One region of the Mesorhizobium sp. 1B3 genome, then DNA from elsewhere that is predicted to be linked to it. Evidence: riboswitches for the same ligand, from Rfam matches in the RefSeq annotation. Region 1 holds a riboswitch; the other holds the start of a gene.
What was found. A riboswitch is a leader RNA that binds a small molecule or an ion and turns the genes downstream of it on or off. The one in region 1 is predicted to bind S-adenosylmethionine.
Positions count from the first base shown of each region.

Region 2: linked by a shared signal. The riboswitch ahead of metX (homoserine O-acetyltransferase MetX) and the one ahead of ACCO56_RS01595 (O-succinylhomoserine sulfhydrylase) in region 1 are both predicted to bind S-adenosylmethionine.

Region 1 covers NZ_JBJHDO010000001.1:346,800-352,028, forward strand. The annotation lists gene ACCO56_RS01585 (Hsp33 family molecular chaperone) at 1-199, shown strand, start outside; gene apaG (Co2+/Mg2+ efflux protein ApaG) at 226-618, opposite strand; gene ACCO56_RS01595 (O-succinylhomoserine sulfhydrylase) at 797-1,990, opposite strand; SAM riboswitch at 2,037-2,114, opposite strand; gene ACCO56_RS01600 (2'-deoxycytidine 5'-triphosphate deaminase) at 2,257-3,342, shown strand; gene ACCO56_RS01605 (dipeptidase) at 3,440-4,615, opposite strand; gene ACCO56_RS01610 (hypothetical protein) at 5,014-5,229, opposite strand, start outside.
Region 2 covers NZ_JBJHDO010000016.1:44,954-50,182, reverse strand. The annotation lists gene ACCO56_RS29545 (DUF2125 domain-containing protein) at 1-760, shown strand, start outside; gene ACCO56_RS29540 (prephenate/arogenate dehydrogenase family protein) at 950-1,888, opposite strand; gene hisC (histidinol-phosphate transaminase) at 1,896-2,999, opposite strand; SAM riboswitch at 3,133-3,210, shown strand; gene metX (homoserine O-acetyltransferase MetX) at 3,351-4,523, shown strand; gene metW (methionine biosynthesis protein MetW) at 4,520-5,134, shown strand; gene ACCO56_RS29520 (ABC transporter ATP-binding protein/permease) at 5,139-5,229, opposite strand, start outside.

The DNA.
Region 1 (5,229 bases):
GCATGGCGTGCGTGTCTTCGACGGCGTTCCAGTCGCCGACGAGTGCTCCTGCTCTCGCGAGAAAATTCGCGGTATTCTCGAAGGTTTTACTGCCGAGGAGATCGTCGAAAGCACGGAAGACGGCGTCATCCGCGTCAATTGCGAATTCTGCTCGACCGAATATGAGTTCGATCCGCGGGATTTCGAAGCATCTTCCTGAGGTGCGAGCGCGGGGAGCCTGGACGATCAGTTGACCGTCCGGGCTTTCCCGGGAATGTCCAGGGAGAAGGCTGGGATACTGACCTGGAACAGCTCGCCCTGCGCATTGCGCATCGTGTAATGGCCTTCCATGATGCCGGATGGTGTCGTCAGCGGGCAGCCCGACGTATACTGATAACTGTCGCCTGGGTTGAGTTCCGGCTGCTCGCCGACCACGCCCGCGCCGCGCACCTCCTCGACCCGCCCTTGCCCATCGGTGATGTGCCAGTAGCGTGAGAGCAACTGGACGAATTCGTCCGAATGGTTGGCGATGGTGATGCGGTAGGCCCAGACGTAGCGGTTCTCGGAAGGATCGGATCGGTCGTCGAGATAGAACGGCTCCACCTGGACTTCGATATCGCGCGTCATCGCCTGGTACATGGTTCGTCTCCGGAACGGACGTAAGTCTAACCGATCCGGTTTCTTCCCGCATCACCCGATGCCGGTCACATCGACCTACAGCGCGTCGCGTGAAAAAGGGATTCACGCGACGCGCTGTAGGTTCTTGATTTGCGCATGCCGTTTTCCCCAAACCGCTGCACACTTTCGGGAGACATGCTTAGTCGACCTTGCCGAGCGCGGCGTCGATGTCGGTGAGGAGATCATCGATGTCTTCCAACCCGACCGACAGGCGCAACGTGCCCGGGCCGATGCCGAGTTCCGCGCGTGCCTCGTCGGAAAGATTCTTGTGCGTCGTCGTTGCGGGATGCGTGATCAGGCTCTTGGCATCGCCGAGATTGTTGGAGATGCGGATGATCTCTAGCGCGTTCTGGAACGCGAAGGCCGCCTTCTTGGCGCCCTTGAGCTCGAGGCAGATCAGGGTCGAGCCGCCGCTCATCTGGCGACGGATCACGTCGGCCTGGGGGTGATCCGCCCGTCCGGGATAGATGACACGCCCGACCTTGGGATGATCGGCCAGGAAATCCGCGATCTTCCCCGCGCTTTCGGTCTGCTGGCGCACGCGCAGCGGCAGCGTCTCCAGCCCCTTGAGCAGGGTCCAGGCATTGAAGGGCGACAAGCTCGGCCCGGTATGCCGGAAATAATCGTGCAGGTTCTCATCTATCCATTTCTTGTCGGACAGGATGACGCCGCCCAGGCAGCGTCCCTGGCCATCGATGTGCTTCGTGGCGGAATAGACGACAACATGGGCGCCGAGCTCCAGCGGCTTCTGCTGCAAGGGCGTTGCGAAGACATTGTCGACGACGAGCTTGGCTCCGATCTGGTCGGCGAGCTTTGCCACGGCTGCAATGTCGATCACCTCGAGCGTCGGATTGGTCGGGCTTTCCAAGAAGAAAAGCTTCGTGTTCCGCCTGACGGCCTTTTCCCATTCCTGGGTGCGCGTACCGTCGATCAGCGTGGTTTCGATGCCGTAGCGCGGCATCAGCGTCTCGACCACCCAGCGACAGGAACCGAAAAGCGCACGGGCCGCGACCACGTGGTCGCCGGCCTTGACGCCACACAGCAGGGCGGACGAGACCGCCGCCATTCCCGATGACATGGCGCGTGCATCTTCGGCGCCTTCGAGAGCGCACATGCGCTTTTCGAACATGTCGACGGTGGGGTTGGCATAGCGCGAATAGATGAAACCTGGCTCTTCACCTTTGAAGCGCGCTTCGGCGCCTTCGGCCGTCTCATAAACGAAGCCCTGGGTGAGATAGATCGCTTCCGAGGTTTCACCGAAGGCCGATCGGGTCGTCCCGCCATGGACCAGAGCCGTCTGCGGCTTCCAGTTGCGCTTTCCTTCAGATGTCATCACCATGTCTCCAGACACAAAAAAACCGGCCGCGAAGTCGCAACCGGTCCCTTGAACCTCGGTCCTTTAGCGACTTGTTTAACGTGGCTGCAAGCCGACCGGCCAAATCACCACGGGATAACGGTCCTTTAGACCTTGCGCGTTCTTGCGTCAATCGTCCGCTTCATTAAACGTCTTGTAGCTTGAGCGCCGCCGGCGGCGCCGGTATCGAAATCTACGCATTCGCCCTGGAAAATCGCTTCCGGCCGATGCGGCAGGAGTAACCTTTGCGTCAATCAGGCATTCTTCCCGATCGCGAGATCGCCGCTCTGTTCCAAGCCGGCGCTCTTGTTTCTGCTCGCCCGCTGGACAAGGATCAGATCCAGCCGGCGAGCCTCGACCTGCGTTTGGGCGAAAAGGCCTATCGGGTGCGCGCGAGCTTTCTGCCGGGACCCGGCCACAAGGTTGCCGACAAGCTCGATCGGCTGAAGCTGCACGAGATCGACCTGACGGCGGGAGCCGTGCTCGAAACCGGATGCGTCTATATCGTTCCGTTGCTCGAGACGCTGAAGCTGCCGCCTGACATCGCGGCATCGACCAATCCCAAGAGTTCGACCGGGCGGCTCGACATCTTCACGCGCGTGATGACGGACAAGGGCCAGGAATTCGACAAGATGCCGGCTGGCTATGCCGGTCCGCTTTTCATCGAGGTGAGCCCGCGCACCTTCCCGATCGTCGTGCGCACCGGCTCGCGCCTGTCGCAGATCCGCTTCCGCAAGGGCAATGCACAGCTCAGCGAAGAAGAACTCGGCGAGTTGCATCGCGCCGAGATCCTCGTCGCTTCCGAACAGCCGAACATCTCCGGCGGCGGCATCGCGCTGTCGATCGACCTCACCGGCGGCCCCGACGGTCTGGTCGGCTATCGCGGCAAGCATCACACCGGCCTGATCGACGTCGATAAGCGGGGGGCCCAGGACGTGCTCGACTTCTGGGAACCGCTATACGATCGTGGCTCGGGCGAGTTGGTTCTCGATCCGGACGAATTCTATATCCTGGTCTCGCGCGAGGCGGTCCACGTGCCGCCGCTCTTCGCGGCGGAGATGACTCCGTTCGATCCGCTGGTCGGCGAGTTCCGCGTTCATTACGCAGGTTTTTTCGATCCGGGCTTTGGCCATTCGGCTGCTGGCGGGACTGGCAGCCGGGCCGTCCTGGAGGTGAGGAGCCACGAAGTTCCCTTCATCCTCGAGCATGGCCAGATCGTCGGTCGCCTGGTCTATGAGCACATGCTGTCACGGCCGAAAGCGCTCTACGGCGCCGACCTCGCCTCGAACTATCAAGCGCAGGGGCTGAAGCTCTCGAAGCATTTTCGTTAGCTCGTCGAGGTTCGCTTGCTCGCACCCAGGATGAGGGTCTTGGCGCCGACGCTCTCATCCTGAGATATCGGTGAACCGCGGGCCTCGAAGGATCGGCTCAATCCGGCAGGTTCTCGAGCATGAATCTTATCTGGTTGCCTCCCATCGCCTTGCCGATATCGGCGTCACTGAAGCCTTGCGCCAGCAGCGCATCGGTGATTTGCACCAACCCTGTGGCGTCGAAGGGCGTCGCGACAGCGCCATCGAAATCGGACCCCAGGGCGAGATGGTCGACGCCGATCACGCCGGCCGCATAGCTCTGGGCCTTGGCGATCGCAGCGGCGTCGGTGCCGCAGATCGCAGTTTCCCAGAAGCCGATGCCGATCAGCCCGCCTTTCGCGGCGATGGCGCGCAACTGATCGTCGCTCAGGTTGCGGCGATTGTCGCAGGTTCCCTTGACACCGGTATGGGAAACGACCACCGGACGTGTCGCCATGGCGAGGACGTCGTCGATCTGGGCTGGCGAGGCATGGGCGATGTCGAGGATCATCTTCTTGGCTTCCATGCGCCGGATCATGTCGCGGCCCTTGTCTGTGAGCCCACCTTTGTCGACGCCGTGAGCGGAGCCGCCCATTTCAGTGTCGAAGAAATGAGCGGCCGACATCATGCGGTAGCCGGCGTCGAACATGACATCGACATTGGCGGGGTCGCCCTCCAGAACCTGTGCGCCTTCGAGGGCGAGCAGGCCGGCCACGATGCCACGCTCGGTCTTGCGCCGCTCCAGGAACCGGGCGAGGTCGCCCTTCGACTTGACGATGACGAACTTGCCTTGCGAACGGGCCGCCATGTCGTGGAGCCGGGCGGCCTGATAGAGCGCTCGCTCCTTCAGGCTGAACCAGGTGCGCGGCGGCCAATGCTGTGCGATCGCCAGAAGCGTGATGTCGTCCGAGCGGTCGTCATTCCTCTCGATGTTGAGATTATGCGGTGACTTCGACACCACGGAGAAAACCTGGAGTGCGACATTGCCCTCCGAAAGCCGGGGGATGTCCACCTGTCCACGGGTGCCACGGGCCACCAGATCGCGCCCCCAAAGCAGCGGATCGGCATGCAGATCGGCGACTTCGATCGATTTGTGTAGGACTTTTGCCCTGTCCGAAGCTGCATAGGGCGGCGGCTGGAGCACGCCGTTCATGGCTGCCTCCACTCGCTGGGGCACAACGAAGAAGAAAATGCCCAGCCCCACTATGACAAGCAGAACCAGGCCCCAGAGCAAAACCCTGCCGGCGCGTGTCACTAAGCCCTCCCGAGATCCCGCGTGTCGCGGGCACAATGATTCGATTCGTGCAATCAATGATGGCCTATGCAACGCTGCAGGAATAGCGGGGCAAACATCCTCCGGGGGGAGCCACGCCGGCGCAAGCACCGCAGTGCCGCTTTATGTTGGCATAAGGCATGTCTGTCGAAAGTGCGACGCGCTGCAGGTGACAGCGAGTGAACTGCGCCCTATTCTCAAGCAGGAATTGACCGGGAAGAGATGATGCGGAAACCAGCCTTCTTGTTTTCTTTGTTTGTATTCCTTGCAGGATGCCAGGCGACGAGCGAGCAAAATATCAATCCTCAGCTTCAACCTGTCGGTCAGGTCAGGGCAGCCGGGCCTGAGGCCAATCCCTATTTGCGCTGGCAGCGCGGGTTTTAGCCCGGATCGCTGCCGGAGGCACCTTGGAATCGCTGGATGCGCTTCCTGACGGCGGCAATCGAGAATGCCGTTAACGCAACGAGATAAAGTGCTACGCCGCCAATCGGCATGACGTAAACCACTGCCACGAGCTCGCACGTGCCGTCCTGGCATGTTCCCAGGTAGCCGGCGCGCGCAAGCGACAATCCGATAGCGAGCGCCACGGCAAGCGA
Region 2 (5,229 bases), on a different contig from region 1:
CGGCTATGAGGACGAAGCGCGCGCCATTTTCGCCGCCGCGGGCAGCTTCCGCTCGGCCGCGCAGGTCTACCAGCCGGCGAAGACCGTGGGCGAACTCGACGGCCCGCTGCGGGTCGCGGTTCCCGGCCTGCTGCCGCTTTGGATCGACTGGGACAAGCTGCGATGGAGCACCCGGATCGCAAGGCCGCTGCCGGAACGGATCTCGGTGGAAGCCGAAGGCGTGTCGGGCATGACCGATCCCGAGGATGCCGACCCGATTCCGCTGTTCAGCGCCACCAAGGCCGCGACCCACTTCCGGCCGAATGGTGCCGATCTCGATTGGGCGCTGAGTTTCGAGGAGCTCGCGGTCGATCCGGCGGTCGCCGGGGGACGGGTCTTGCCGGTCATGAACGGTGCCGGCGACGTCGGCCTGAAGGACGGCATCCAGATGCTGCTTACAGGACAGGAAAGCCTGCGGGGTCGTTCGGTCGAGATCCGCAGTCTCGATCTTTCGTCCGGTGAAGGCGGCGTGGTGGTGAGCGGCCCTGTCTCGGTTGCCGCCGACGGGCTTATCGATGCGCGGTTGATGATCAAGCTACGCAACCCGCCAGCCGTGGCCGCGGTGCTTTCCGGCGTTTTTCCTGAAGCAAAACGCCAGATAGACTCCAGTTTCGCCGGCCTTGCCTTGCTGGGCAGCGAACCGGCGCTTCCACTTGTCGTGACCAAGGGGCGGGCCATGCTGGGCTTCATCCCGCTCGGAGAAATCCCGCCCGTGGAGTGATACCGGCGGGATAAAGATTGACCGTTCGGGCAAGCCCCTCATCTGCCTGCCGGCATCTTCTCCCCGTAATACGGGGAGAAGGACGCTATCATCACGACTTTCGCCATCATCGGCATTTGCGACTGGCGAAACCCAAGCCGGCAGGACAGTGAGGGGCAACGCGCGACCGGACGAAGACCAATCCTCGTCTCACTTCTCCGCAGCGGGATGCTCTATCGCCTGGCGGCCGAAGTCGGGGGCGTCGATCTCTTGCCCCGCCTCGATGATCGAACGGCGGACAGCGCGGGTGCGGGTGAAGAGGTCGAACAGCTTCTCGCCGTCGCCCCACCGGATCGCTCGTTGCAGCGAGGCGAGATCTTCGGAGAAGCGTGCCAGCATTTCCAGTATGGCGTCGCGATTGTGCAGGCAGACGTCGCGCCACATGGTCGGGTCGGAGGCGGCGAGGCGGGTGAAATCGCGAAAACCCGAAGCCGAATATTTGATGACTTCGGTCTTGGTCACAGCCTCGAGGTCGTCGGCCGTGCCGACGATATTGTAGGCGATGATGTGCGGCAGGTGCGAGACGATGGCGAGCGTCATGTCATGATGGCCCGGGTCCATCGTGTCGATGTTGGAGCCGCAGCGTCGCCAGAATTGCGAGAGCTTCTCCAGCGCTTCCGGATCGGTGCCGGGGAGCGGGGTGAAGATGCACCAGCGATTGTCGAAGAGGTCGGCGAAGCCGGCATCGGGACCCGATTTTTCGGTACCGGCGAGCGGATGGCCGGGGATGAAATGGACGCCCGCCGGCACATGCGGCTCCATCTGGGCAATCACCGAGGCCTTGGTCGAGCCGACATCGGTGAGGATCGCCCCGGGCTTCAGCGCCGGCGCAATCGCCTCGGCGACCGCACCCGACGAGCCGACCGGCACAGAGACGATCACGAGGTCGGCGTCCTCCACGGCTGAAGCGAGGTCGGTCGTGTAGGAATCGCCGAGTCTGAGTTCCTCAGCGCGCGCCAGCGTGTCGGCGCTGCGCGTGGTGATGGCGATATGGCCGGCGAGATTCTCGCGCCGGATGACGCGGGCAAGCGACGACCCGATCAGGCCGATGCCGATCAAGGCGATCTTTTCAAACAGCGGTGCGGACATTTGCTTTTCAATCTTTCAGGAATTCGGTCAGCGCGGCGACGACACCGCGATTGGCCTCCTCGCTGCCCACCGTCATGCGCAGCGCGTTCGGGAAGCCATAGGCGCCCACGCGGCGCAGGATATAACCGCGCGCCAGGAGATAGTCGTCGGCGGCGGCGGCCGAATGCTTGATATCCTCGGGGAAATGGATCAGCAGGAAATTGGCGACGCTGGGCGTCACGCGAAGGCCAAGCTTCCGAAACTCTTCGGAAAGCCAGCTCAGCCATTTCTCATTGTGCAGCACGGTGCGCTCGACATGACCACGGTCGCCCATGGCCGCCACGCCTGCCTCGATGGCGGCGGCGTTGACGTTGAAGGGCGCGCGCACCCGGTTCAGCGCGTCGACGACCTGGGCGGGCCCATAGGCCCAGCCGATGCGCATGCCGCCGAGGCCGTGGATCTTCGAGAAGGTGCGCGTCATCACGACGTTTTCGGCCGAAGAGACGAGCTCGATTCCGGCCTCGTAATCGTTTCTGCGCACATATTCGGCATAGGCCGCGTCGATGACGAGCAGCACATTGCCGGGAAGACCCGCATGGAGGCGCCGGACTTCCTCGAGGGGCAGATAGGTGCCCGTTGGGTTGTTGGGGTTGGCGATGAAGACGATTTTCGTGCGCGGCGTGACAGCGGCCAGGATCGCGTCGACATCGGCCGTTTCACGGCTTTCCCTGGCGACGATGGGCACGCCGCCGGCCGCCTGGATATAGATCTTGTAGACCAGGAAGCCGTGCTCGGTGAAAATGCCTTCGTCGCCGGGATTGAGATAGGTCTGGGTGAGCAGGCCGATGACCTCGTCCGAACCATTGGAGCAGATGATGTTCGCCGGGTTGAGGCCATGCCGCTCGGCGATCGCGGTGCGCAGCCTCGTGGCGGCGCCGTCGGGATAGAACTCCATCGTTTCCGTAATCCGGCGCACCGCTTCTTTCGCGGCGGGAGAGGCGCCGAGCGGATTTTCGTTGGAGGACAGCTTATGGATTTTTTCCACGCCGGCGGCGGCCGTGCTCTTGCCGGGCACATAGGCGGCGATATCCATTACGCCTTTGCGGGGCTCCGGGCGCAGCGTCTTTTCCATGGGAGAACTTTCCGTCAGAGAAATGCCTGACGCGTCTAGACCATTTCTGGCTCGATTTGAACCGATTTCCCGGCGGGAAATCGTCGGGCGAAGCTTTCCCGTTGACGCAGAAGGCGCGGCGTCCTACAAGCGCAACCTACTCCGTGGTGATTTGGCCGGTCGGCTTGCAGCCACGTTAAACAAGTCGCTAAAGGGCCGTCGCGAGTAACCGGCCTTGCTGTCGCAACGCCGGTTTTTTTGCGTCCGCAGGCCGGGAGCATCCGATGCGGCAGCGAACCGAGAGCGGCGGAGCCGCTCGGAAGCACCAAACCCGAAAGCGGTTTCGGGGACGAGTCGTCGAGGTGAAAGGTCATGGAGGCATTGCGCCCCGCAAAGAACCGAAACGAGGCGAACGATCCTTCGAGCCCCGTCCTGCGCTTCGGCGCCGACAAGCCGTTGCGACTTGACGCCGGCATCCAGCTCTCACCCTTCCAGATCGCCTACCAGACCTACGGCACGCTCAACGATGCGCGTTCGAACGCCATTCTCGTCTGTCACGCGCTGACCGGCGACCAGCATGTCGCCAACGCCAATCCGGTGACCGGCAAGCCGGGATGGTGGGACGTGCTGATCGGCCCCGGCAAGATCATCGACACCGACCGCTTCTTCGTCATCTGTTCCAACGTCGTCGGCGGCTGTCTCGGCTCCACGGGCCCTGCCTCGATCAATCCGGCAACGGGCGAGCCCTACGGTCTCGATCTGCCGGTCATCACCATTCGCGACATGGTGCGGGCGCAGGTGATGCTCATCGATCATTTCGGCATAGACCGGCTGTTCTGCGTCATGGGCGGCTCGATGGGCGGCATGCAGGTCCTGGAATGGGCGGCGAGCTATCCCGAACGGGTGTTCTCGGCTCTGCCGATCGCCACGGGTGCGCGCCATTCATCGCAGAACATCGCCTTCCACGAGGTCGGGCGTCAGGCTGTCATGGCGGATCCCGATTGGCGCGGCGGCAAATATATCGAAGCAGGAGTGCGGCCGGAAAAGGGGTTGGCCGTGGCGCGCATGGCCGCGCATGTCACATACCTTTCGGAAGCCGCGCTCCATCGCAAGTTCGGCCGCAACCTGCAGGACCGCGAGGCACTCACCTTCGGCTTCGATGCCGACTTCCAGATCGAATCCTATCTGCGCCACCAGGGCATGACTTTCGTCGACCGTTTCGACGCCAACTCCTATCTCTACATGACCCGGGCGATGGATTATTTCGACCTCGCCGCCGATCACGGCGGGCTGCTGGCCGAGGCCTTCAGGGGCGCGCAGACACGTTTCTGCGTGGTCTCCTTCACAAGCGACTGGCTGTTCCCCACCGAGGAGAGCCGCTCGATCGTGCATGCCCTCAATGCGGCGGGCGCGCCGGTGTCCTTCGTCGAGATCGAAACCGATCGCGGCCATGACGCCTTCCTGCTCGACGAGCCCGAACTGTTCGCCGCCATTCGCGGCTTCATCGCATCGGCGGCCCGGGCACGGGGGTTTGAACCGGCATGAGCGTCAATACGGCCCAGCGCGTCGATCTCGAGGTCGTCGCCGATCTGATTCCCCCGCGCGCCAAGGTGCTGGACGTCGGCTGCGGCGACGGCGAATTGTTGGAGTTTCTGCAGAACGACAAGCAGGTCGACGGGCGGGGCGTCGAGATCTCGCAGCGTGGCGTCAATGAATGCGTCGCGCGCGGCCTGTTCGTCATCCAGGGCGACGCCGACAAGGATCTCGGCTTCTACCCTGACAAGGGCTTCGATTTCGTCGTGCTGTCGCAGACGCTGCAGGCCACGCGCAACCCCAGGGACGTGCTGACGCATCTGGTGCGCATCGGCGAGCGGGCGATCGTCTCGTTCCCGAATTTCGGCCATTGGCGCGTGCGGCTGTCGCTGCTCCTGCGCGGGCGCATGCCGGTCACGAAGGATCTGCCTTATTCCTGGTACGACACGCCCAATATCCACTTCTGCACGATCCGGGATTTCGTGAACCTGTGCGAGGAGATGGGGGTCAAGGTCGAGCGGGCGACCGCGCTCGACGGAAACGGCAAGAAGATCGGCGTGTCGCTGCCTTGGTGGTTCTGGAACTTCTTCGGCCAGCAGGCGGTGTTTCTGCTGCGGCGATAGAACCTCATCCTCCTTGAGCTACGGCAACAGGCGTTCGCGTGCTTCCGTTCGGCAGGCGGATCGGCTTGAGGGTGCGACCATGCGTGTCCTTTTCG